DNA from 2 places in the Serratia aquatilis genome. Region 1 is predicted to be linked to the other one. Evidence: riboswitches for the same ligand, from Rfam matches in the RefSeq annotation. Region 1 holds a riboswitch; the other holds the start of a gene.
The links. A riboswitch is a leader RNA that binds a small molecule or an ion and turns the genes downstream of it on or off. The one in region 1 is predicted to bind cobalamin.
Positions count from the first base shown of each region.

Region 2: it holds a riboswitch for cobalamin, as region 1 does, so the genes downstream of both, btuB (TonB-dependent vitamin B12 receptor BtuB) here and SAQUA_RS03840 (cobyrinate a,c-diamide synthase) in region 1, are expected to answer to the same signal.

Region 1 is NZ_CP173186.1:834,062-845,596, reverse strand. It holds gene SAQUA_RS03890 (sirohydrochlorin cobaltochelatase) at 1-741, opposite strand, end outside; gene SAQUA_RS03885 (cobalt-precorrin-6A reductase) at 738-1,529, opposite strand; gene SAQUA_RS03880 (precorrin-3B C(17)-methyltransferase) at 1,526-2,251, opposite strand; gene cbiG (cobalt-precorrin 5A hydrolase) at 2,245-3,306, opposite strand; gene SAQUA_RS03870 (cobalt-precorrin-4 methyltransferase) at 3,287-4,078, opposite strand; gene SAQUA_RS03865 (decarboxylating cobalt-precorrin-6B (C(15))-methyltransferase) at 4,071-4,640, opposite strand; gene SAQUA_RS03860 (cobalt-precorrin-7 (C(5))-methyltransferase) at 4,630-5,235, opposite strand; gene cbiD (cobalt-precorrin-5B (C(1))-methyltransferase CbiD) at 5,232-6,371, opposite strand; gene SAQUA_RS03850 (cobalt-precorrin-8 methylmutase) at 6,368-7,000, opposite strand; gene cbiB (adenosylcobinamide-phosphate synthase CbiB) at 7,012-7,968, opposite strand; gene SAQUA_RS03840 (cobyrinate a,c-diamide synthase) at 7,965-9,347, opposite strand; cobalamin riboswitch at 9,453-9,646, opposite strand; gene SAQUA_RS03835 (transcriptional regulator PocR) at 10,730-11,535, opposite strand, start outside.
Region 2 is NZ_CP173186.1:5,201,549-5,213,083, forward strand. It holds rRNA gene SAQUA_RS23645 (16S ribosomal RNA) at 1-1,228, opposite strand, end outside; gene murI (glutamate racemase) at 1,644-2,507, opposite strand; gene btuB (TonB-dependent vitamin B12 receptor BtuB) at 2,452-4,344, opposite strand; cobalamin riboswitch at 4,413-4,664, opposite strand; gene trmA (tRNA (uridine(54)-C5)-methyltransferase TrmA) at 4,785-5,888, shown strand; gene SAQUA_RS23665 (YijD family membrane protein) at 5,933-6,301, opposite strand; gene fabR (HTH-type transcriptional repressor FabR) at 6,315-6,947, opposite strand; gene sthA (Si-specific NAD(P)(+) transhydrogenase) at 7,162-8,559, shown strand; gene oxyR (DNA-binding transcriptional regulator OxyR) at 8,542-9,459, opposite strand; gene SAQUA_RS23685 (glutathione peroxidase) at 9,610-10,341, shown strand; gene SAQUA_RS23690 (dihydrolipoyl dehydrogenase) at 10,491-11,535, shown strand, end outside.

The DNA.
Region 1 (11,535 bases):
CATCTGGCGAATTAACGGGTTTTCACCCAGCCCTTGCAGCCAGCATTGGGTTTCAATGCCTGCCGCCGCTATTTTTGTGCGCCAGGAATCTGGGTCGCTAGAAGCCATATCATTGATGGCATGATCGCCCGCCACCAGCATCAGTGGCATCAGGTGAACCTTACGCACCCGTTGCAGTTGTAAGCGGTCAATCAGCCCATCAACTTCCGGGTAGCTTTCCACCGCGCCGACCAACGCCGGGAAGTTTTGTGCAACCATCAAATGGTCAAGGCAGGCATAGGCAGAAAACGAGTGATGGCTGGCACCATGCCCCATAAACACCACCCGCTCATCGGCAGCCAGCGGTGGCATCTGCGCCTGCAGTGCCGACAACAGTTGCTGATAATCGTCGTAGCTGCTGAGTAACGGTTTGCCCAACACCAGCCGCTGAAAACGATGGCTATAGGCGCGAACCTCATTGGCTATCTTTTCATACTCGTCACCATTGATGATGTGCAGCGACTGGATAGCCACATCCTGATACCCCGCGTCAGCCAAGCGCTTTAGTGCCTGCTGTGGGTTATCGATCTGCAGGCCATCCCGCTGACGCAGTTTGCGAATAATCATTTCAGAAGTGAATGCACGAAACAGTTGACGATCTCCCCAGCAGGCAGCCAACTGCTGTTCGCAGGCGGCAATATTCTTTTGCCGGGTGCTCTCATAACTGGTGCCAAAACTGATCACCAACAACGCTTTCTTCATCTTGTTTTTCCTCGTTGGTTTTGCCACAAAGACAACAACTGGGCGAAGGCATCCAGTGAGCTGACCTGCTCATCCCAGCGTTCTGCCGCCAAGGGCGTTGGGCGGCGCACCACAATGCAGGGAATACGTAATGCCAAGCAGGGCTCGACTTTTTGCAGGTAACCCCCTTGGTTGCCAGATTCCTTGGTAATCACCACATCAGGTTGGTAAGTCTCATACAGCGCCCGGTTTAATGAGGCGCTGAAAGGGCCGCGCAGCGCGATAATGTTATCCACCCCAAGCCCCAGCGCTTCGCATTGCATCAATACTTCTGCGGTGGGCAACACCCTTACCAACAGCTTTTTGCCCCGCAGAGCGCTTTGATACTCTGCCAACTGCTTGCTGCCAGTGGTCAGCAGCACCTTGGGGCCGAGGGTTTGCGCCAAGCGGCAGGCCTCTTCCACGCTGTTGACCTTGTGCAACAGCGGATGGGATAGCCGTTCGATATCGCTCGGGCGCTGGTAACGGGTCAGCCTGATCTTCTGGCGATGGCAGGCGGCAATCACATTTTCACTCAGTGCATTGGCGTAAGGGTGAGAGGCATCAATCACCCAGTGGATGCCGTGCTGTTGCAGATAGTGCGCCATTTCGCCACTATCCATACGCCCTACCACTATCTGGCCAAGGATCCCTTCCGCCAGTTGTCTACCGGCTTCGCTGGCGACCGACACGCTGTAACCTTCACCCGCCCGGTCAAGAAGCTGGCAGATCAGACGGGCATCGCTGGTGCCACCGAAGATGTGGATCACAGTTGATAACCTCGCGGGGTGATCATCAGCCCGTTGCGGCAGTAGGTGGTCTGGTTTCCGACAATCACCAGGCTGGTCATATCAACCGGCGTGAAATCCATCTCGCCGATGGTGGTCAGCCATTTCTCCTGTTTTTTGCGCCCGGCAGCCTTCACCACGCCAACCGGCGTGTGGGGGGATTTATAGGGCTGCATCAAGTCAAAGGCGCGGGCCAGATGCCCTTCCCGACCACGGCTGCGCGGGTTGTAAAAGCAGATCACGAAGTCGGCCTGTGCGGCGGCAATGATCCTTTTCTCGATCACCGGCCATGGGGTCAGCAGGTCGCTCAGGCTGATGTGGCAAAAATCATGCATCAGCGGTGCCCCCAGCAACGAGGCGGCAGCGATACTGGCGGTGATCCCGGCCACCAGCTTCACTTCCAGATCCAACTGCTGTTGGCTAACCAGCTCCAGCACCAGCCCGGCCATGCCGTAAATTCCGGCATCGCCGCTGCTGATCAGCGCCACTTTTTGGCCCGCCATCGCCAGATCGATGGCCACCTGACAGCGCTCAATCTCTTTGCACATACCGGTTTTGATCACCTGCTTATCCCCGGTCAGGGACTTCACCAGATGGGTGTAGGTTTTGTATCCGACAATGATTTCTGCTTCACGGATCGCCTCGATGGCGTCCTGCGTCATCATCGTTTCACTGCCCGGTCCAATACCGATTACGCTTAGCATAAATGCGACACTCCCAATGTCATGGTGACCCCTTGCTCACGCAACGTGTTGCCAACCAGTTTTCCTTCACTCATCAGCCAGGCAACCGGCTGAGAAACGCTGCCAACGCCCACCGTGGCGCGCACAAAATCGGACGATGGAAAGCGCTGTTCATGGCGGCGCAGTTCGTGGCTGCTGAACAGTTCAAACGGCACCCGCCAGCAGCGCGCCAACTGCTGTAACGCCGGTTCATCTTGTTTAAGGGTGACGCTGCCGATAGCCCGTAACGCCATCGGATCAAAATGGTTATCCGCCAGCTGTTGCTGCAGTAGGTCGATCAGGATTTTCAGTGAGGTTGCCCGGCGGCAGCCGATCCCGACCACCACCCGGCGCGGGACCAGCTTGTAAACCGGCAGCGGCAGTTCCGGCAGGCTATCGCGCAGGCTGACGCAGACCAGCGCGTCCAGTTGCGGTAAGTTCTGTAAATCCGCCACGGGGACAAAGCCCCGGCAGTCGCACCTTGCCTGCTCTGCTCGCAACGGTTCATCCCACCACAGCCCGACCTGCTGGCCGCTGACCAACTGCTGATTGACGGTTTTCACCGCGTGCCGAAAATCTTGCATCTCGGCATCCAGTTGCGTGGCCAAGGTGTCCAGCGCCGCCATCTGGTTCACATCGGTGGCGGTGGTGATCACCGGATCGGCCCCCAGCAGCCCGGCCAGAAATAGCGTCAGCGCGTTGCCGCCCCCCACGTGCCCCGACAGCAGGCTAATCACATGCTCCCCGCGCTCATCGATCACCACCACCGCCGGGTCGGTCATTTTGTCGTTGAGCAACGGCGCCAACACCCGCACCGTCAACCCCGTTGCCCCGACCACCACCAGAGCCGAGTAGCTTTTAAATGCCTCGCGCAGCGTCTCACCAAAGCTGCCGTTAAAAGCTTGGAAGCCCGGAGCCAGCAGCTTTTCGCTGGTGAAGCAGTTGAGTGGTAGATGCTCCTGTAAACGTTGCGCCAGGCGTACTCCGCCCGGCGTCAGGCAGAAAAGTGCGATGGACTCAGGCTTGACGATATTCATGGCTGAACCCCGCGTCGTAGAGTTTGGAGTAGTGATACTCATCACCCAGAAAAGCCCCGACCAGGATCAGCGCGGTTTTGTTGATCCCGGCTTCACGTACCTTTTGTGCAATATCCGTAAGCTGGCCGCGCACCGTCTGGCTCTCCTTCCAGGTTGCCTTGTAGACCACGGCTACCGGCGTCTGCGCTGGATAGCCCCCGACGATCAACTGCTCTACCACTCGCCCCATTTCCTGCACGGAAAGGAAAATGGCCATCGAGGTCTGATGGGCGGCAAACGAGGCCAACTGTTCACGGGGCGGCATCGGTGTGCGCCCTTCAATGCGGGTAATAATCAGGCTCTGCGCCACCTGGGGAACGGTATATTCCACCCCTAACTGCGCTGCCGCGCCGAGAAAGGCACTCACGCCCGGCACCGAGACAAAGCCAATGCCATGCTGCGCCAGCACTTCGCCCTGCTCGCGAATCGAACCATACAGCGAGAGATCGCCGGTTTGCAGCCTGACCACCAGCTTGCCTGCACGAACGCCCTCGACCATCAGCGTAATAATTTGCTCCAGCGTCAGGCCTGCGCTGTCGTGAAGTTCCGCCTGTGGCGGGCAGTATTCCAGCAGTGCGGTATTAATCAGCGAACCGGCATAAATCACCACCTGCGCCTGTTGCAACAGCCGGTAACCTTTCAAGGTGATCAATTCGCAATCCCCCGGCCCCGCGCCAACAAACCAGACTTTTTGTGTATCCCAAATGGGTTGGGCATCAGGGTGCTCAGACATCGCTTCCCTCCTTGTAGCAAGAGATAAGATAGGTGGGGTTGTTGGGCTTGAAGTAATGGCCGCTGCCCAGTGGCGTCAGGGTTGAGAACTGCAACTGCTCGCAGCTAATCTCTGCCACTTCGCGCGTCTGCAGGCAGGCCAGCGCTTCGCTAAAGTTATTCAGTAAAATAAAGGTCAGGACCAGACGGCCTCCGGGATGCAACCGGGCCAGAGACCAGTCGATCAATTCCGCCAGTTGCCCGCCACTACCGCCAATAAAGATGGCATCGGCCTTCGCCGCCAGCGCCAGAGGAGCCGTTCCGGCCATTACCGCCACATTGTCACACCCCAGTCGCAGGCAGTTTTCTGTAATCAGCGCCAATGCCGCCGGGTTACGCTCAATGGCGGTCACCTGTAGTTTGGGAAAACGCAGCGCTGCTTCCAAAGCCACGCTGCCCGTACCGGCACCGATGTCGATCAAGTGCTCCGCGCTGGCTAATTCCAAACGCTCCAGTGCCAGCAAGCGCACCGGCTCTTTAGTCATAGGCACGTTTTGTCCGCGTAAAAAAACGTTATCTTTCATTGAGGATCACCACTACGTTGATGTCATAACGCTGCGCTACCGCTTCCGGCTGCAAACGGTAAATCCGTTCCGTAGGCAGTGAGAGGTTCTCACCGATAATCAGGCTACGCCTCAGGCCGCGCTGAATAATGGCGTCCGCAATAGCTCGTGGCCCGATAACGGCATCGGTCACCATCGCGACCTTGTGGTGTTGCAATAGCCAGTCGAAATCAGGGGTGCGGCCATGGCTGCTGGTGAGATAGAGCTCATTCATATCCAGGGCGACTTGGGCGCAAAGATATTGGATGGCACTGATGCCGGGAATAATGCGCAACTCCTGTGGCGGAAAATGCGCCGCCAGCCACTTGCCAATGCCGTACAGCAACGGATCCCCCGAGGCCAGGACGACAATGCGCTGCCGGCGATGGTCGCGGCGTAACTCATGCAACAAGCCGTTAAGATCGGCATCCAGTAGACGGGTTTGCTGGCGCGAAGTGGCAAAGGTCGCCAGATGGCGAGAGCCGCCCACCAGCAACTCCGCCGTGGCGATTGCCGCCTGCGCTTCCAGCGTCAGGAATTGGCTATTACCCGGGCCTACGCCAACGGCAGTGATCATCGCATCGCCTCCTGGATCTGGTTCAGTGGCCGGTTGCAACCCAGGATCTGTTGGTCGAAGGAGAAAAGAATGGCATCGCACACCGGGGGATGGCTGCTGAAGCGCAGCATTTCCTGCACGCGCTGGCAAATACGCTGAGCAATGCGCGGATAAACCGCCTGCCAGCCTTGCTCGGCGATCAGTTCCAAAGCCGCTTCGGTGGTATCGCACCGCTCTATCTGCCGGAGCAGTTGATAAGGTGCCCCCATCAGCGCCAAATGGGCGATCAGGGTTTCCATGCGGCCATCGGCAATATGGCTGTGGGTATGGAAAATCCCGGCGGCCACCTTGATCAACTTCCCGGGGTGCCCCACCAGTAACACATGGCGGAAGCCCAGCCGTACCGTTTCCTGCAGCATGTAACCGACAAAATTACTCATGGTCACCACCCACTGCCCTTCCAGCCCAAGTTGTTCGCGCACAAAGCGTTCGCCGTGGTTCCCCGGCACCAGGATCACTTTATCCAGCCCCGCAGCCCGTTTCATCTCCAGTTCCAGCGCCAGCGAGCGTTTCCAGCTCTCTTCCGACATCGGGGTGACAATGCCGGTGGTACCGATGATCGAAATACCGCCCAGGATCCCCAACCGACCGTTGTAGGTTTTGCGGGCGCGTTCTCCGCCTTCCGGGGCAAATATCTCCACCACTGCGCCGCGTAACGGGCCGATCACTTCACGCACCGCAGCCTCAATGGTTTGACGCGGTGTACGGTTGATCGCCGCGCTGCCTACCGCCAGACCGATACCTTTGCGGGTCACGGTGCCAACCCCTTCGCCCCCACGCAACAGGATCTGCTGGTGGCTAGCCTCCAGAGTGACGCGGGCAAAAATCAGCATGCCGTGGGTGGCATCCACATCGTCACCGCCATCTTTGCGGATCGCCGCCGTTGCCTGTTGCCCTTCGATCAATGGCTGTTCAACATTCAGATTTAGCGCTACGCCGGAGGGGGTAACGATCGAAACCTGATGGATAATCTGCTGGCGTAGCACCATCAGTGCCGCCACCTTTGCCGCCGCCGTGGCACAAGACCCGGTGGTGTAACCTTTGCGATAGCGTCTGCCGTTGTGCCAGACGCTGTCTTGCAGTTCGGCCTGGCTCATAGGCCCTCTCGCATCTGATAGAGCGTGGCATTGATGATCGCCGCAGCGACATTGCTGCCACCTTTCCGCCCGCAGGCGACAATGCTCGGCAGTGTGCTGTTCTTGAGCGCCTCTTTTGACTCTGCGGCTCCCACAAACCCCACCGGAACGCCGATGACGGCTAACGGCTCCGCCTGCTGTTCCAACAGCCGGAACAGCGCGGTGGGGGCGTTGCCAAACACAAACAGCTTGTCACCGGTTTCTGCCAGTGCGATGTCCACCGCCGCCATTGAGCGGGTAATGCCCTGCGCTTTGGCTGCGGACACCACCCGTGGATCGCTGATATAGCAGCGGCATTCGCACCCCATCTGTTGCAACAGGGTTTTATTGATGCCGGAAAGTGCCATGGTGGTATCGGTATAAAGCGTGCAACCACGGCGTATCCCTTCGGTCAGGGCGGGCATCACATCGGTAGAAAACCAGAGGATATCCAGCCAGTCGAAATCGGCGGTGGTGTGGATCACCCGCTTGATCACCGCCTCCTGCCAAGGGTTGGCAAAGCGGTACTCTGGCCGCTGCTGGGCAATTATCTCGTCGATAATGGTGAAACTTTGCTGTTCGATACGTTGTGGCTGTCTGATGTAATCCATATCGTTCCCTTTTAAGCGCCAACCCACAGCAGGCGCAGCGATGCAAACAGCAGCAGCGCCAATAGCGAGGCCATCATCATCAAATGCGTACTGCGGGGAATATCCTCCAGGGCGATGTCCCGATAGTCATCACCGATCCAGGGCTTTTCGACCCGCTGCCCGAAGTAGTCGTTGCTGCCGCCAAGCTGGATCCCCAACGCCCCGGCCACGGTAGCCTCCGACCAGGCGCAGTTGGGGCTGGTATGCTGATAGCGATCCCGCCAACCAATGAGCAAGGCTTGCCGATAATCAAGCCCGATCAGCCAGGCTGCCGCGCTTAACAGCAACCAACCGATCCGGGCAGGCAGCCAGTTGGCGAAGTCATCCATGCGTGCCGATACATAGCCAATGGCGCGGTACTTTGGCGTTTTATAGCCCACCATCGAATCGAGGGTATTCACCGCTTTGTAGGCCATCGCCAAAGGTGCGCCACCGAGCATCAGGAAGAAAAGCGGCGCAATCACCCCATCCACGCTGTTTTCCGCCACCGTCTCTACCACCGCACGGGTAATTTGCGGCGCTTCCAGTTGCGAAGTATCACGCCCGACAATCCACGACAGCTTGCGGCGGCTCTCTTCTAACCCGGCGTGCTGCAACGCGCGGTAAACCTCCATCGCCGCCTGTTCCAGACAGCGCCCGGCCAATAGGGTATAAATCAGCCACACCTCTGCCACCCAGCCCAACCAAGGGTGGATAAGCCCCATCAGTAATAAAAAGCCCCAACTGACCAGCCAGGTTGTTGCCACCACCGCCAGCCATAACGCCCCACCACCGATCTTCAGTGCGCTGTCGCTGTGACATATCCGGCGGATAAGGCGCTGCAGAACATTAATCAGGTTACCGATCCAACGAACCGGGTGCGGCCAGTGCGGTGGATCGCCCAGCAGGCTGTCGATCAGAAACGCCACAAACCAGGCTATTACCGTCATAGCACGCTCCTGGCCGCCATTAGCCAGCGTTCGAGCATGCCTGGGCGTTGAGCAAAATGAACATGCAGGTAGCCCGCCTGGGTACGACCAAGCTGATACCCGCCGCTCCAGCGTTGAACGGCTACGCCGTCGCGCCATTTGGCACAGTCAAATACCGGGGGCAGTGGCGTGGTGAAATCGGAATAGTGGAATTCGTGACCAAGCAGCGTTTCCCCCCTGGCCGCCAGCAAGGTGTCAGTGCTGGCCTGCCACTGGCAATAACCAAAACGTGTCAGCCGCTCCCCCATACGGCTTTCACCGGGTAGAATGCCGCTCATCGGGTGGCGCTCACCGGCGCTGTCGGTTAACCCGCTGCCCAGATACATCAACCCACCGCATTCGGCATAGATCGGGATCTGCTGGCGGTGAGCGGCGTGAAGTGCCGTATGCATTGGTAGGTTGACCGCCAGTTTGGCGGCGTGGACTTCGGGGTAACCGCCGCCAAGGTAGATCATCTGGCAATCTGGCAACCGGCTGTCGTGCAACGGGCTGAAGCGTTGAATACGCACGCCCGCCTGTTCAAGCAACTCGAGGTTATCGGGGTAGTAAAAATTGAAGGCTTCATCTTCAGCCAGCGCCAGGGTTAATCCCTCGGCCAAAGCCGGAGCCGCTAATACCGGTGGCTGCCCCACCGGCTGAGAAGTCAACGGGCTTAACGCCAACAGGCGATCGAGATCGATAAACTCTTCAACCTGCTGTGCCAGCCGCAGCCAGCGCGGGTCATTGCCTTGCGCTCCCTTGGGTGGGATCAGCCCCAAATGACGGGAAGGCAGAGCCACATCCTCCAGCATAGGCAGACGCCCGAGCACCGGCACCGCGCAATAGCGCTCTATCGCCTGACGGATCAGCTGGTAATGTGCCTGTGAATTCACCCGGTTAACGATAACGCCAGCCAGCTTTAACGCCGGGTCAAAGTGGAGAAAACCCAGAATGGTTGCGGCGACCGAGGTGGACACGGCTTTGCCGTCGACCAGTAAGATCACCGGGCAATCGAGCTGTTTAGCCATCGCCGCGCTGCTGCAATAATCCGGATCGATACCATAGCCGTCGTACAAGCCCATCACGCCTTCGATCACCGCAACGTCGGCGTGGCGCATATGTTGGTTATACAGGCCATTGAGCGTGGCGGTTGGCAGCATAAAGGCATCCAGATTGCGCGAAGCGACGCCGCTGACCGCGCTATGCCAGCGGGTATCCAGATAATCAGGCCCGACCTTGAAGGGCTGAACGCGTAGGCCGCGCCGTTTCAACGCCAGCAACAGCCCCAGCGTCAGCGTGGTTTTGCCACAGCCGCTGCCGGTTCCCGCAATAACAAATGCCTGCTTGCTCGTTGACTGCATAAAAAAATCCCGGCCTCTCGGTCGGGATTTGGGCGTCAAAAAGATGCGATCATGCAGCGCAATCGCCACATGCATCTAATGACAACCCACTTCCCACCGAAGGAGTTGAATATTTAACCAACCGGCCGGTCTTCTGGCTTAGCGTCATCCTCATCCACACCCTTCCCAATCTTTCGATCAGTGGTTACCGTGGAATCGTCAGCATCACAGCAGCGGGGGCTGCGGGGGAATTACACCCCCTTCCCAATCACAATCTGAAATTATCAGGTTGCGGGTTATCCGGTTGGCGATAGTGTTTCAGTATTCTTTAGCCGTAGCTATTGGGTCATTCTCCGAACGTATTACTTAATTAACATTTCTGTATCATTAACACTGTTCACTTGCGATGGAATCAACATACGCCAGTTAGTACATAAAAAAAGGCTGAGTTTATTTTTTTGCAGGGAAAATATTGTCACGCCATAACAAAATATTGCTATTCGATATTACAAAATAGCTTGGTGGCGCGGGTTTCATTGCCGTTTCCTGAATTTGCAAATAGCAAAATATTGCTATTCGTTTCCCGCTTTGCAATTTAATCGCTGTTAAACTAATAGCAATAAAGTATACCCAAAAAAATTCGAGTTGCTTGTAGGCGGCAAGCTTACGAGGCCCCAGGAGCATAGATAACTATGTGACTGGGGTGAGTAAGCGCAGCCAACACCCAAGCGGCTTGAAGTATGAAGGGTATAGCTATTATTGAGAGAAATGAGATACGCATTCAGTTTCGAGCGCTAAACGGGGGGGGTTATCTCACAATTAGTGATTACGCTCGAGCAGGGGGCTCAAAAGCCAGCCCCCTGCACCCCGGCCCCTGCCAAATCAGGCGGTCGCTGCGCGACTCCCGAATACTCGGCTCATCCCTGAGCCTCGCCCCTTCGGGGCCGCTGCAAGCAGCGTTCAACTCTGCTCCAGGCAGAGTTGTACTCCGCCACCGCGCATTACGGCCGGCTACGACAGGCGTCCATGCCTGTCTCGCCTGAAACCGCCGTCCGTGGCGGTTTCGCCTATGCGCCGCGTCTGCGTTCGGCGCCTTCAATGGCGTCAACACCAGTGCACACCTCACTATCACCGGAGCTGCAATTTTTTTGTATATACCCGTCGCCCTTCAAGCTGCATGGGTGTTGGCTGCGTTACTCGGCCCATGCTGGGCCTCGCCCCTTCGGGGCCGCTGCAAGCAGCGTTCAAATCTGCTTGGCAGATTTGTCACTCACCCCAGTCACTTGGTTTACCAAGCTCCTGGGGCTTCGCTCAGTGGCCGCCTACATGCAACTTGAAGTAACTTGGGTATACTCTAAATAATTCGAGTTGCATGACAAATATATTCAATTTCTAATGTTTATTTACTCTACATTGCGCTGTTCAACCGCAAGCGAACGAAATACCTGCGGTGTGACGTTATATGTTTGGCGAAACACTTTACAAAAGTAGCTGGTCTGGGAAAAACCTAGGTTCTTGGCAATGCTGGCAATGCTCCAGTCGCTGTGCTGTAGCATCTCTTTGGCATTGGCCATGCGCTGTTGATTGACCCAGACATTAAACCCAACGCCCTGATATTTTTTAAATAGCTTGCTGAAATAATAGGGGCTGAGATAGACCTTGGCCGCTACATCCTCAAGGCGTAGTTCTTCCGACAGATGCGCATCAATATAGCGCAATGCCTTTTTCATTTTCGCTTCATGGGGATTAGGTTGGCGCGCCGTAGCCTGCTCTTTGGCACCATTATTGTCTTTGATCACCACAAAGTTCAGATGTTTCTTCAGACAGTTTTCAACGATCAGCTTCAACAGATCGGCGGAAGCCATAACGCGTGAGAACTCCATCACCTGAACGTTGTGGAATTCATCCAGCAGCACGGGATTTTTCTGCCAGCAGTCATCTACATTCAGAATGTCAATCAGCCCAACTTCCTGTTGTAGCCTGACCTGCCCGCATAACACAAAGCCCACCAAATGACCGGCAATTACCAACGGAATAGAGAAATCCGTCAGGCCAGCGTGGCAACGATAGATACAAGGCTCGTTAGATTTTGAAGCCTCTAGCCCCCCACAGCGGTCGCTCATGCGGCAACGCAGGTGATTGACGGGATCCTGGCGCATCATCTGACAAAATGAAGTGAAATTGAACATGCCGGAGATTTCTTCCCCAT
Region 2 (11,535 bases), 1.1 Mb from region 1:
TGTAGCCCTACTCGTAAGGGCCATGATGACTTGACGTCATCCCCACCTTCCTCCGGTTTATCACCGGCAGTCTCCTTTGAGTTCCCACCATCACGTGCTGGCAACAAAGGATAAGGGTTGCGCTCGTTGCGGGACTTAACCCAACATTTCACAACACGAGCTGACGACAGCCATGCAGCACCTGTCTCACGGTTCCCGAAGGCACTAAGCTATCTCTAGCAAATTCCGTGGATGTCAAGAGTAGGTAAGGTTCTTCGCGTTGCATCGAATTAAACCACATGCTCCACCGCTTGTGCGGGCCCCCGTCAATTCATTTGAGTTTTAACCTTGCGGCCGTACTCCCCAGGCGGTCGACTTAACGCGTTAGCTCCGGAAGCCACGCCTCAAGGGCACAACCTCCAAGTCGACATCGTTTACAGCGTGGACTACCAGGGTATCTAATCCTGTTTGCTCCCCACGCTTTCGCACCTGAGCGTCAGTCTTTGTCCAGGGGGCCGCCTTCGCCACCGGTATTCCTCCAGATCTCTACGCATTTCACCGCTACACCTGGAATTCTACCCCCCTCTACAAGACTCTAGCTTGCCAGTTTCAAATGCAGTTCCCAAGTTAAGCTCGGGGATTTCACATCTGACTTAACAAACCGCCTGCGTGCGCTTTACGCCCAGTAATTCCGATTAACGCTTGCACCCTCCGTATTACCGCGGCTGCTGGCACGGAGTTAGCCGGTGCTTCTTCTGCGAGTAACGTCAATGAATGGTGCTATTAACACCAAACCCTTCCTCCTCGCTGAAAGTGCTTTACAACCCGAAGGCCTTCTTCACACACGCGGCATGGCTGCATCAGGCTTGCGCCCATTGTGCAATATTCCCCACTGCTGCCTCCCGTAGGAGTCTGGACCGTGTCTCAGTTCCAGTGTGGCTGGTCATCCTCTCAGACCAGCTAGGGATCGTCGCCTAGGTGAGCCATTACCCCACCTACTAGCTAATCCCATCTGGGCACATCCGATGGTGTGAGGCCCGAAGGTCCCCCACTTTGGTCCGAAGACGTTATGCGGTATTAGCCACCGTTTCCAGTAGTTATCCCCCTCCATCGGGCAGTTTCCCAGACATTACTCACCCGTCCGCCGCTCGCCGGCAAAGTAGCAAGCTACTTTCCGCTGCCGCTCGACTTGCATGTGTTAGGCCTGCCGCCAGCGTTCAATCTGAGCCATGATCAAACTCTTCAATTAAAAGCTTGATTTGCTGCAACTCGTGCAGCGATGCTCGAAAATTAACTTTCGTAATAATTCATTCGCATGAATTACTGCTTGGTCACTCTTCAAGACTTGATATTTTTTTGCTGCCTAAGCAGCTGGATATCGTCTTGTGAGTGCCCACACAGATTGTCTGATAAATTGTTAAAGAGCGTCGGTTACCGTTATGTTTCTCGGTAACGCGGGAGGCAGATAATACGCTTTCCCGCTGAAGAGTCAAGCCTTTTTCTTATTAAGAAGTGGTGTTTTCACCGGCTTGCTGCTTCTTGGCTGGGCGACTTGTCAGTCGTTGTTCCCGGTCAGTGGAGGCGCATTATAGGGAGTTCTGAGAACGCCGCAACCCCTAATTTCAATTTTTTTTCTGACCGTCGAATGTTTAATCAAAAGCCACTTAAATCGGTAGTTTTTTCAACGAATTAAAGCCATAGCCCTGTAATACGGGTAAAAGAGCATCAGTGGCATCATTTAATGCCATGCAATACGCCAGATTCTCTTCCTGAGATGAGATCAGGTTTTCCTGTGTAGAGATAAGCCAGGCAGCACGGCGCGCTATAGCCGCCCCGGAATCAACCAGACGCGTCCCTTCAGGTAACACTTGCATCAATTCTTCAGACAATAAAGGAAAGTGGGTACACCCAAGGACTACCGTGTCTGGTGGCTCGCGCATGTTCAGCCAAGGTTGCAGTATTCTCTTCAGTGTTGCCAGCGGTACCGCTTCGCCATGCAACTTGGCTTCCGCCAGTTCTACCAATTCAGAAGAACCAAGCAGTTCAATCTTGCAATCCGCTGCGAAGCGTTCAATCAGCTCACGGGTATATGTACGCTGGACCGTGCCACGCGTTGCCAATAATCCAACAGTGCCATTAGCCGTGAGTTTAGCCGCGGGCTTGATAGCAGGCACCACACCCACGACCGGAAAAACAAAACGCTCACGCAGTGCGGGCAAAGATACGGTGCTAGCGGTATTACAGGCAATGATGACAAGCGCAAGAGGGTGGCACTGCTGAACGGCGCTGACAATTTCCAGTACGCGCCCAATGATAAACTCTTCGGATTTCTCGCCGTAAGGGAATGCCACGTTATCGAAAGCATAGATATAGTGGAGATCCGGCAGTAATTGCCGAACCTCCTTATATACGGAGAGGCCACCAACACCGGAATCAAATACCAGCACTGTTGGCCGCAGAGTCGCAGCGGATTTAGAAGGTATAGCTTCCAGTGAGGTAGTATTCTCTTCCTGGAGTGACATAGCCATAAGCTGTCTCATAATCTTTATCAAACAGGTTGGCGATTCTACCACGAACTGTAAGATGAGATGTGACAGGATACGAAACTGCAAGATCCCACAGACTCACTCCCCCCAATTTCAGAGTCCGAGTCTGATAACCGCTGTAATCGCGATCGTATCGCTCCCCCAGATATTGGTACGTTACCGCCCAATCAAGATCATAGAGCTGCCAGTCCAGTTGATATTTTACCTGTTGCTTGGAACGTCGCAGCAGGATCTCGTTGGTTTGAGCATTACGCGGATCAACATAGTCATAGCTGATTTGGTGAGTTAGCGGGCCGGTATCAAATGAAGCGCTGGCTTCAATGCCTTTAATCGTTGCCTGACCGACGTTGTAATAAGAGGAGCCGGATCCACTGTAAATGTAGTCAATAAGATTATCGATATCGTTGCGATAACCCGTAATGCGCCAGCTCACCGAGCCGGTTAGCCCTTCAACCCCACCCTCCCACTGTTTACTCTCTTCCGGCTTCAGATTCGGATTACCGGCAAAGCGCCCGTATTGTTGCCCAAGGTTGGGCGCCTTGAACGCAGTACCATAAGAAGCAATGGCACGATATCCTGCAATAAACTCCCAGGCAGCGCTGGTTTGCCAAGTGTCATGCCAGCCGAAGGTAGAGTTATCATCACCGCGCACGGCCCCTTCCAGAGTGAAAGCGTCAAATTGCTGTTGTGCCGTGAGATAAAGCCCGGTATTGCGCTGGCTCTTGCTGTCACTGATATACGCCGTGCCGGGCTCCAATGTCTGCTCCTGCCAATCGACGCCCGTACTGATACTACCTTGGCCAACCCGGAAGTTATTACCCCATTGCACATTATATTGTGTGGTGTCATCGAGAGTGGAAGACGTGGCATAACGACCATATTTGGGATCATAGTTGTAGTCTTTGCTGTGGGCATAGCCAGCGGTCAACTGTGTCGCATAAATTCCTTCACGATATTGCAGACCGCTGTCCCAAGACTGGCTATATAGCTGGCGAGTGTCTGGCAATGCGTCGGGATGCTGAGGATCCTGAAAGTTATAGTTACCATCATACCCGGTGCGATTATCGTAACCATAGCCACGAACAAAAGCGCCCAACTGCTCGGTAAACTGATGTTGCAGTTCGCCATACAACGACTTGCTCATAAAGCCATCGCGATCGGGCTGGGCCGGATTACCAAAACTGTCCGGCAGGTTCGCCACCACATCATAACCTTTGGTATAGGTGTAGTTACCCGCGATGGTCGCAATGGTGCTCTCGCCCAACTGTTGCTGGGTTGCGCCGTCATAGGCCTGATAACCATTGGAGCCTATACCGGCTGAAAGCGTGGTGCCATTCTTTTCTCGCCGGGTAATAATGTTGATGACCCCACCAAGAGCATCTGAGCCATATACCGCAGAACGAGCGCCACGGATATACTCAACCCGTTGTACCAGGGAAATCGGGATCTGACTCAAATCTGAGGAACCACTGAGCCCAGCCTGATTAAGGCGAACACCATCAACCAACAGCAGCACATGCCGGGATTCAGTACCGCGGACGAACACGGCGGAACTCTGCCCCAACCCGCCATTTTGGGAAATATCGACACCCGGCAAACGGCGCATAACATCAACCACACTTTTAGCCTGCCAGCGATCGATATCATAACGCGTCACTACAGAAGTGGGAGCCAGAACGGAAGATACCGGCTGAGGAAAGCGGTTGGCGGTCACCACCAGCTTATCGTGGTTATTAGTGGAGGTGTTGTCTTGCGCCCAGCCAGAAAATGCCGTCACGGAGGAAACCACCGCCAGCAGTGTATTTTTTATCATTGTCATTACGAAAAGCATCCAAACTTAATTGGCGGATGCCGCAGGCCCATAGTCGATAATTCGCGACGGCGATGGATATTGCGACGTACACCGGCAGGTTTTCGGGCTTGGGATTTGCAGGTTGCCATTAGCAAAGCGCACCGGGCGATGACTTCCCATCCAGCAGTGGACAGTGTCTGCATCATTTAACGTTGAGAAATGGGTGAGGCCTATTCCATGTTAAGACGCTATCGCCGTGACTTCCCCTTACCGCTGCGCGTCAGCTCCAGATTTGCACTGGATTCCCTTTTCACTCGCTGCTTGAGGCCGGACGGCAATGCTACGATCAATGAAAATAGATATCCAGACCTCCAATGCAGTTACCACGGTTCGGCACAACAAAACTGGACTTCACAGGCCGAATCCCTACAATTCCCCGCAGATCAAATTTGCCTGACGAGAAGAACATGACACCCGAGATTTTGCCTATTGAACGCTACGACGAACAACTGGCAGAGAAAACTGCCCGTCTGAAGACGATGATGTCACCGTTCACGGCTCCAGAGCCGGAGGTGTTCCGCTCGCAGGTTGAACACTACCGTATGCGTGCTGAGTTTCGCATTTGGCATGATGAAGATGATATGTACCACATCATGTTCGATCAGCAGACGAAACAGCGCATCCGCGTTAACACTTTCCCGGCCGCCAGCAAACTGATTAACCAATTGATGAGCGCGCTGATGACTGCCATCAGGCCAAATCCCACGCTGCGCCATAAACTGTTTCAGATTGACTATCTATCGACGCAGAGCGGAAAAATCATGGCCTCTCTGCTATACCATCGCAAGCTGGACGACCAGTGGTTACGGGAGGCTACCGCACTACGTGATGCATTGCGTGCTCAAGGCTTCGATCTGCATCTGATTGGTCGTGCGTCGAAAATGAAAATTCTGCTAGACCAGGACCATGTTGATGAAGTGCTACAGGTGGGTGGCCGCGACATGATTTACCGCCAGGTAGAAAACAGTTTCACCCAGCCAAACGCCGGGATGAACGTGAAAATGCTAGAATGGGCTTTGGCGGTAACCCAAGGTTCAAAAGGCGACCTGCTGGAGTTGTATTGCGGTAATGGTAACTTTTCTCTGGCTCTGGCACGCAACTTCGAGCGAGTGTTGGCCACTGAGATCGCCAAACCTTCGGTGGCGGCAGCACAATACAATATCGCGGCCAATCATATCGACAACGTACAGATTATACGTATGGCTGCGGAAGAGTTTACACAGGCAATGAACGGCGTTCGTGAGTTTAACCGCCTGCAAGGCATAGACCTGAGTAGCTATAACTGTGAGACAATTTTCGTCGATCCTCCGCGCAGTGGATTAGATGACGAAACGGTGAAGATGGTACAGGCTTACCCACGTATCCTTTATATTTCCTGCAATCCTGAAACACTATGTGCCAACCTGAGCACATTGCAGGTAACCCATAAAATCACCCGGCTGGCGCTGTTCGATCAGTTTCCCTACACCCATCATATGGAATGCGGTGTGTTGCTGGAGAAGTTTGCTTAACCGATTGGGGTAAAAGGTGGGCGCGAGGCACCCACCTTATTGTCTTATTGCAAAGGGCTTTCAACCAGCGCTTTACGCGCCTTCAGCTTCAGACCAATCCAGAATACCAGTGCCACACTGATGATCGCCGGCAGGAAATTAGAACCAATCTGTGGATATTCCACACGCACGTAAGCACTGAATGCCAGGATCCCCAACAGGAAGCAGGCAGCGACCAGTTTTGGCATACCGTCAGACATTGGCTGATTAAGATAGCGCTGATGCAGGCAATACGCCGCCAGCGCCAAAGCAATCAGCGGGAAGATCGAAAACGGCACCACCGAGCTGAACAGCGCGGCGAAAGAGCCGTTAATTGACAGGCCAGCAATAAATGCCAGCAGTAAAGTTCCATTCTCACGGCCTGGTTTTTCCATCACTTTCACCTTTCTAAACGTGGGATACAGATGCTTTCTCTTGTTCACGGCGATACCAGTAATAAGCCCCTTTGGAAATCATCCGCAACTGCAAGACTAAACGCTCTTCAAGCTGCCTCCGTTGCTCAATATCAACATCCAACGCTTCGGCACCGGCACTGAACACAATGGTCACCATGGCTTCCGCCTGCGCTTCGGTAAAGCTGCGCGGCATATGGTTTTCCAGTTCAAGATAATCTGCCAGTTCAGCGATAAAATGTTGAATTTCTCGAGCTACCGCTGCACGGAATGCAGCGGAGGTTCCGGAACGCTCGCGTAATAATAACCGGAAGGCATTGGGATTATTACCGATAAACTCCATAAAGGTAGAAACCGACGTTCGGATCACACTCCCACCTTTGGCAATCCGCTGACGTGCCTGCCGCATCAACTGGCGCAGCATCAAACCGCTCTCGTCCACCATAGTGAGGCCGAGTTCATCCACATCGCGAAAATGACGATAAAATGAAGTGGGCGCAATACCCGCTTCACGTGAGACTTCGCGCAGGCTCAGGCTGGCAAAACTGCGTTCAGCACTGAGTTGGCTGAAGGCCGCTTCAATCAGGGAACGACGCGTCCGTTCTTTTTGTTGTGCTCTGACGCCCATTTGCATATCCGGATAACTTCCCTTCTTTCAGTCTAACGCCGCAGAACTGGCAATATAGCAAATTTATTGCAACAGCATTTGTGCAAACGCGCCTTGTCACAGTTCCGTATAACGTTGGTTGCGCTTCGCCCCAAAAAACCTAATGGTCATTGGGCTCACAACCCGAAGGTGTTAAGATACCGTTGTAAATTTGTATAAAGACAGGTCTCTCCACATGCAACAGCACTATCAATTTGACGCAATTGTTATTGGCTCGGGCCCTGGTGGTGAAGGTGCCGCCATGGGGCTGGTGAAACAAGGTCTCCGCGTAGCGGTGATTGAACGGTACAATAGCGTGGGTGGCGGTTGTACCCACTGGGGAACCATCCCCTCGAAAGCCCTCCGCCACGCCGTCAGCCGCATCATCGAATTCAATCAGAACCCACTTTACAACAACTCCCGCACTCTCAGCGCCACCTTCCCCGATATTTTACGCCACGCTGATAGCGTTATTAATCAGCAGACGCGTATGCGCCAAGGGTTTTACGAACGTAACCAATGCAAACTGTTTGCCGGTGATGCCCACTTTATCGACGCCAATACCGTCAGCGTGAAGTATAGGGATAACACTCAGGATACGATCCGCGCCGACCATATCATCATCGCCTGCGGTTCGCGTCCATACCACCCAAGCGGCGTTGATTTTAAGCATCCGCGCATCTATGACAGTGACTCCATTCTTGAACTGAACCACGAACCGCGCCATGTGATTATCTATGGTGCTGGGGTGATTGGCTGTGAATACGCGTCGATCTTCCGTGGATTGAACGTCAAAGTGGATTTGATTAACACCCGCGATCGTCTACTGGCCTTCCTCGATCAAGAAATGTCAGACTCCTTGTCTTACCATTTCTGGAATAACGGGGTGGTGATACGCCACAACGAAGAGTTCGAGAAGATCGAAGGCACGGATGACGGTGTTATTGTTCACCTTAAATCCGGCAAAAAGGTGAAGGCCGATTGTCTGCTTTACGCCAATGGCCGTACCGGTAATACCGATTCGTTACGTCTGGATAATGTCGGCCTGGAAGCCGATAGCCGGGGCCTACTCAAGGTCAACAGCATGTATCAAACCGCCGTCGCACACATCTATGCTGTTGGCGACGTAATCGGCTACCCGAGCCTGGCTTCAGCGGCTTACGATCAAGGGCGCATTGCCGCACGGGCGATTTCCGCAGGCGAAAGTAGCGGGCATCTGATCGAGGATATTCCAACCGGTATTTACACCATTCCGGAAATCAGCTCCGTCGGCAAAACCGAACAAGAGTTGACCGCAATGAAAGTTCCCTATGAAGTGGGCCGCGCTCAGTTCAAACATCTGGCACGAGCGCAAATTGCTGGTGTGAACGTTGGCAGCCTGAAGATCCTGTTCCACCGTGAAACGCTGCAGATCCTTGGGATCCACTGCTTTGGTGAACGTGCGGCAGAGATCATCCACATTGGCCAAGCGATCATGGAACAGAAAGGTGAAGGCAATACTATCGAGTATTTCGTTAATACTACCTTCAATTATCCGACCATGGCAGAAGCTTACCGTGTTGCCGCGCTCAACGGATTAAACCGCCTGTTTTAAGTCCATGCCCATGTCATTCTGCATGTGCTCACGGATCGCCTCAGCCAACTGCTCGTAGCGGCTACGCAGCGGGGAGCCGGGGCGATACACCAGAGCAATGGTACGCTTCGGTTCCGGTTTGTAGCAATCCAGGTAGGAGACGCCATCGCGTTCACGTTCACGCGGTACGGCAAGCGCTGGCAACAACGTGATCCCACTGCCTGCTGCGACCATGTTGCGCAACGTTTCCAGGCTGGTTGCACGGAAATGGGTGTCTTCATCAGCGCCGGCCTGGAAGCAGAAGCCCAGAGCCTGGTCACGTAAGCAGTGCCCATCCTCTAACATCAACAGTTTTTCTCCGGCCAGATCAGACATCGCCACACGATCGCGGTGCGCCCATGGATGATCGGAATACACAGCCAACTTCATCGGCTCATCAAACAATGGCACTTCGATAAACGCTTCGGTTTCTTTCACCAAGGCCAGGATCGCGCAATCCAACTTGCCGCTATCGAGTTGTGCCAATAACTGGTGGGTTTGTGCTTCATGCAGATACATTTCCAGCTTGGGGAACGTTTTATGCAGCGTTGGGATAATTTGCGGCAGTAGATAAGGCGCGACGGTGGGGATCAGACCGATATGCAGAGGGCCGGACATCTCCTCACCCTGCTGGCTTGCCATTTCCTTGAGGACTTTAACTTCGCGCAGCACAGTTTTCGCCTGTTCCACCAGCAATAAACCCGCTTGAGTGAACAACACTTTACGGCTGGTTCGCTCGAGCAACATCACACCCAACTCGTCTTCCAGCTTGCGGATCTGCCCACTCAGTGTGGGCTGGCTGACATGGCACGAATCGGCAGCACGCCGAAAATGGCGGTGCTCGGCCAAGGCGACCAGGTACTCTAAATCACGAATATTCATTGTTGTCCTCTATACCATGATAGCTCATGACGATAGATAAGATAGCAATGAGTGATTAGAACTATCAACCCCCAGCGTGAATAATGCTCATCAACGAAATGGCACATCACCAGCGCTAGAAATTTATTTTCCTAATTAAGGGGTTAATCAATGTTTACCAGTCAAGAAGGCAAAAAAGTCCCTCAAGTTACTTTCCACACCCGCCAAGGTGACCAGTGGATTGATGTAACTACTGACGATCTGTTTAAAGACAAAAACGTTATCGTTTTCTCTTTACCAGGCGCATTTACCCCAACCTGTTCTTCCAGCCACTTGCCACGCTATAACGAACTGGCCGGCGTGTTCAAACAACACGGCGTCGACAGCATCCTGTGTGTTTCCGTAAACGACACCTTTGTGATGAATGCCTGGAAAGCAGACCAACACGCCGAAAATATTACCTTCGTACCTGATGGCAACGGTGAATTCACCAAAGGCATGAACATGCTGGTCGAGAAAGCCGATTTAGGTTTTGGTCCACGTTCATGGCGTTACTCGATGTTGGTGCGTAATGGCGTAGTGGAAAAAATGTTTGTAGAACCAAACAAGCCGGGTGACCCGTTTGAAGTGTCTGATGCAGACACCATGCTGAAATACCTGGCCCCCGAGTTCAAAGTACAAGAATCGGTTTCCCTGTTTACCAAACCAGGCTGTCCGTTCTGTGCCAAAGCGAAACAGATGTTGCAAGAACGTGGCATCCAATATGAAGAGATCATGTTGGGTAAAGATGCGACAACGGTCAGTCTGCGAGCTGTCAGCGGCCGCGCTACCGTACCGCAGGTGTTCATCGGTGGCCGCCATATTGGTGGCAGCGATGACTTGGAAACCTTTCTGTCGGCCTGAATGATAAAAAACACCCAATGAATTTTATAGGCGGTTAAACCTTCCGCCGTTTGAAAAACAGAGGGGAATAAACATCAACCTTTGGCGGGCCAAGCCCGCCCTTTTTTAAACACCAGGGTCTGCAAATCAAGAGGTATTCAGGAGCGGATATGAAACAGTTAAATGTCGATGTCGCCGTTATCGGTGGCGGTACTGCCGGTCTGGGCGCTTATCGCGCAGCCAAACTTTCTACCCCCAGCGTGGTGATGATCGAGGGGGGACCTTTTGGCACCACCTGCGCACGTGTTGGTTGCATGCCCTCCAAATTACTGATTGCCGCAGCAGAAGCCGTGCATCAGCTCGAACGAGCTCCGGGGTTTGGCGTGTATTCATCCGGCAAAACAGTCATCAATGGCCGCGAAGTGATGGATCGCGTCAAACGCGAACGCGATCGTTTTGTCGGCTTTGTACTGGAAGGTGTCGAAAGCATTCCTGCAACGGACAAAATTCAGGGTTACGCCCGTTTCATTGACGACAATACCCTGCAGGTTGACGATCATACACGCATCGTGGCGCAGCGGATTGTGATTGCCACCGGTTCACGCCCAAGCTGGCCTGCAGCTTGGAACGAACTGGGGGATCGTTTGATCATCAATGATGATGTTTTTAATTGGGATGAACTTCCCCAGTCTGTTGCAGTTTTCGGCCCCGGTGTGATTGGGCTGGAACTGGGGCAAGCCCTGCATCGTCTCGGTGTTGAGACAAAGGTTTTTGGTGTGGGTGGTGCCGTTGGCCCACTGACCGACAGTACCGTTCGCAAATATGCCGCGCAAAAGCTGGGTGAGGAGTTCTATCTCGACCCAGACGCCAAAGTAGACATCATGCAGCGTGAAGGTGACAAGGTTTATATCCGCTATCAGGACCGGCAAGGCCAAACCCAGGAAACCATGGTGGATTATGTGCTTGCTGCCACGGGCCGTCGGCCAAATGTGGACAAACTGGGGCTGGAAAATACCAACCTGCAGCTCGATGCCAAAGGCGTTCCACATGCCGATCGTCTCACCATGCAGACTAGCGTAGCGCATATTTTCATTGCCGGAGATGCCAGCAACCAGTTGCCACTGTTGCATGAAGCCAGCGATCAGGCACGCATTGCCGGGCAAAATGCCGGTAGCTTCCCGGAAATTAACCCGGGCCTGCGCCGTAGCGCAATTT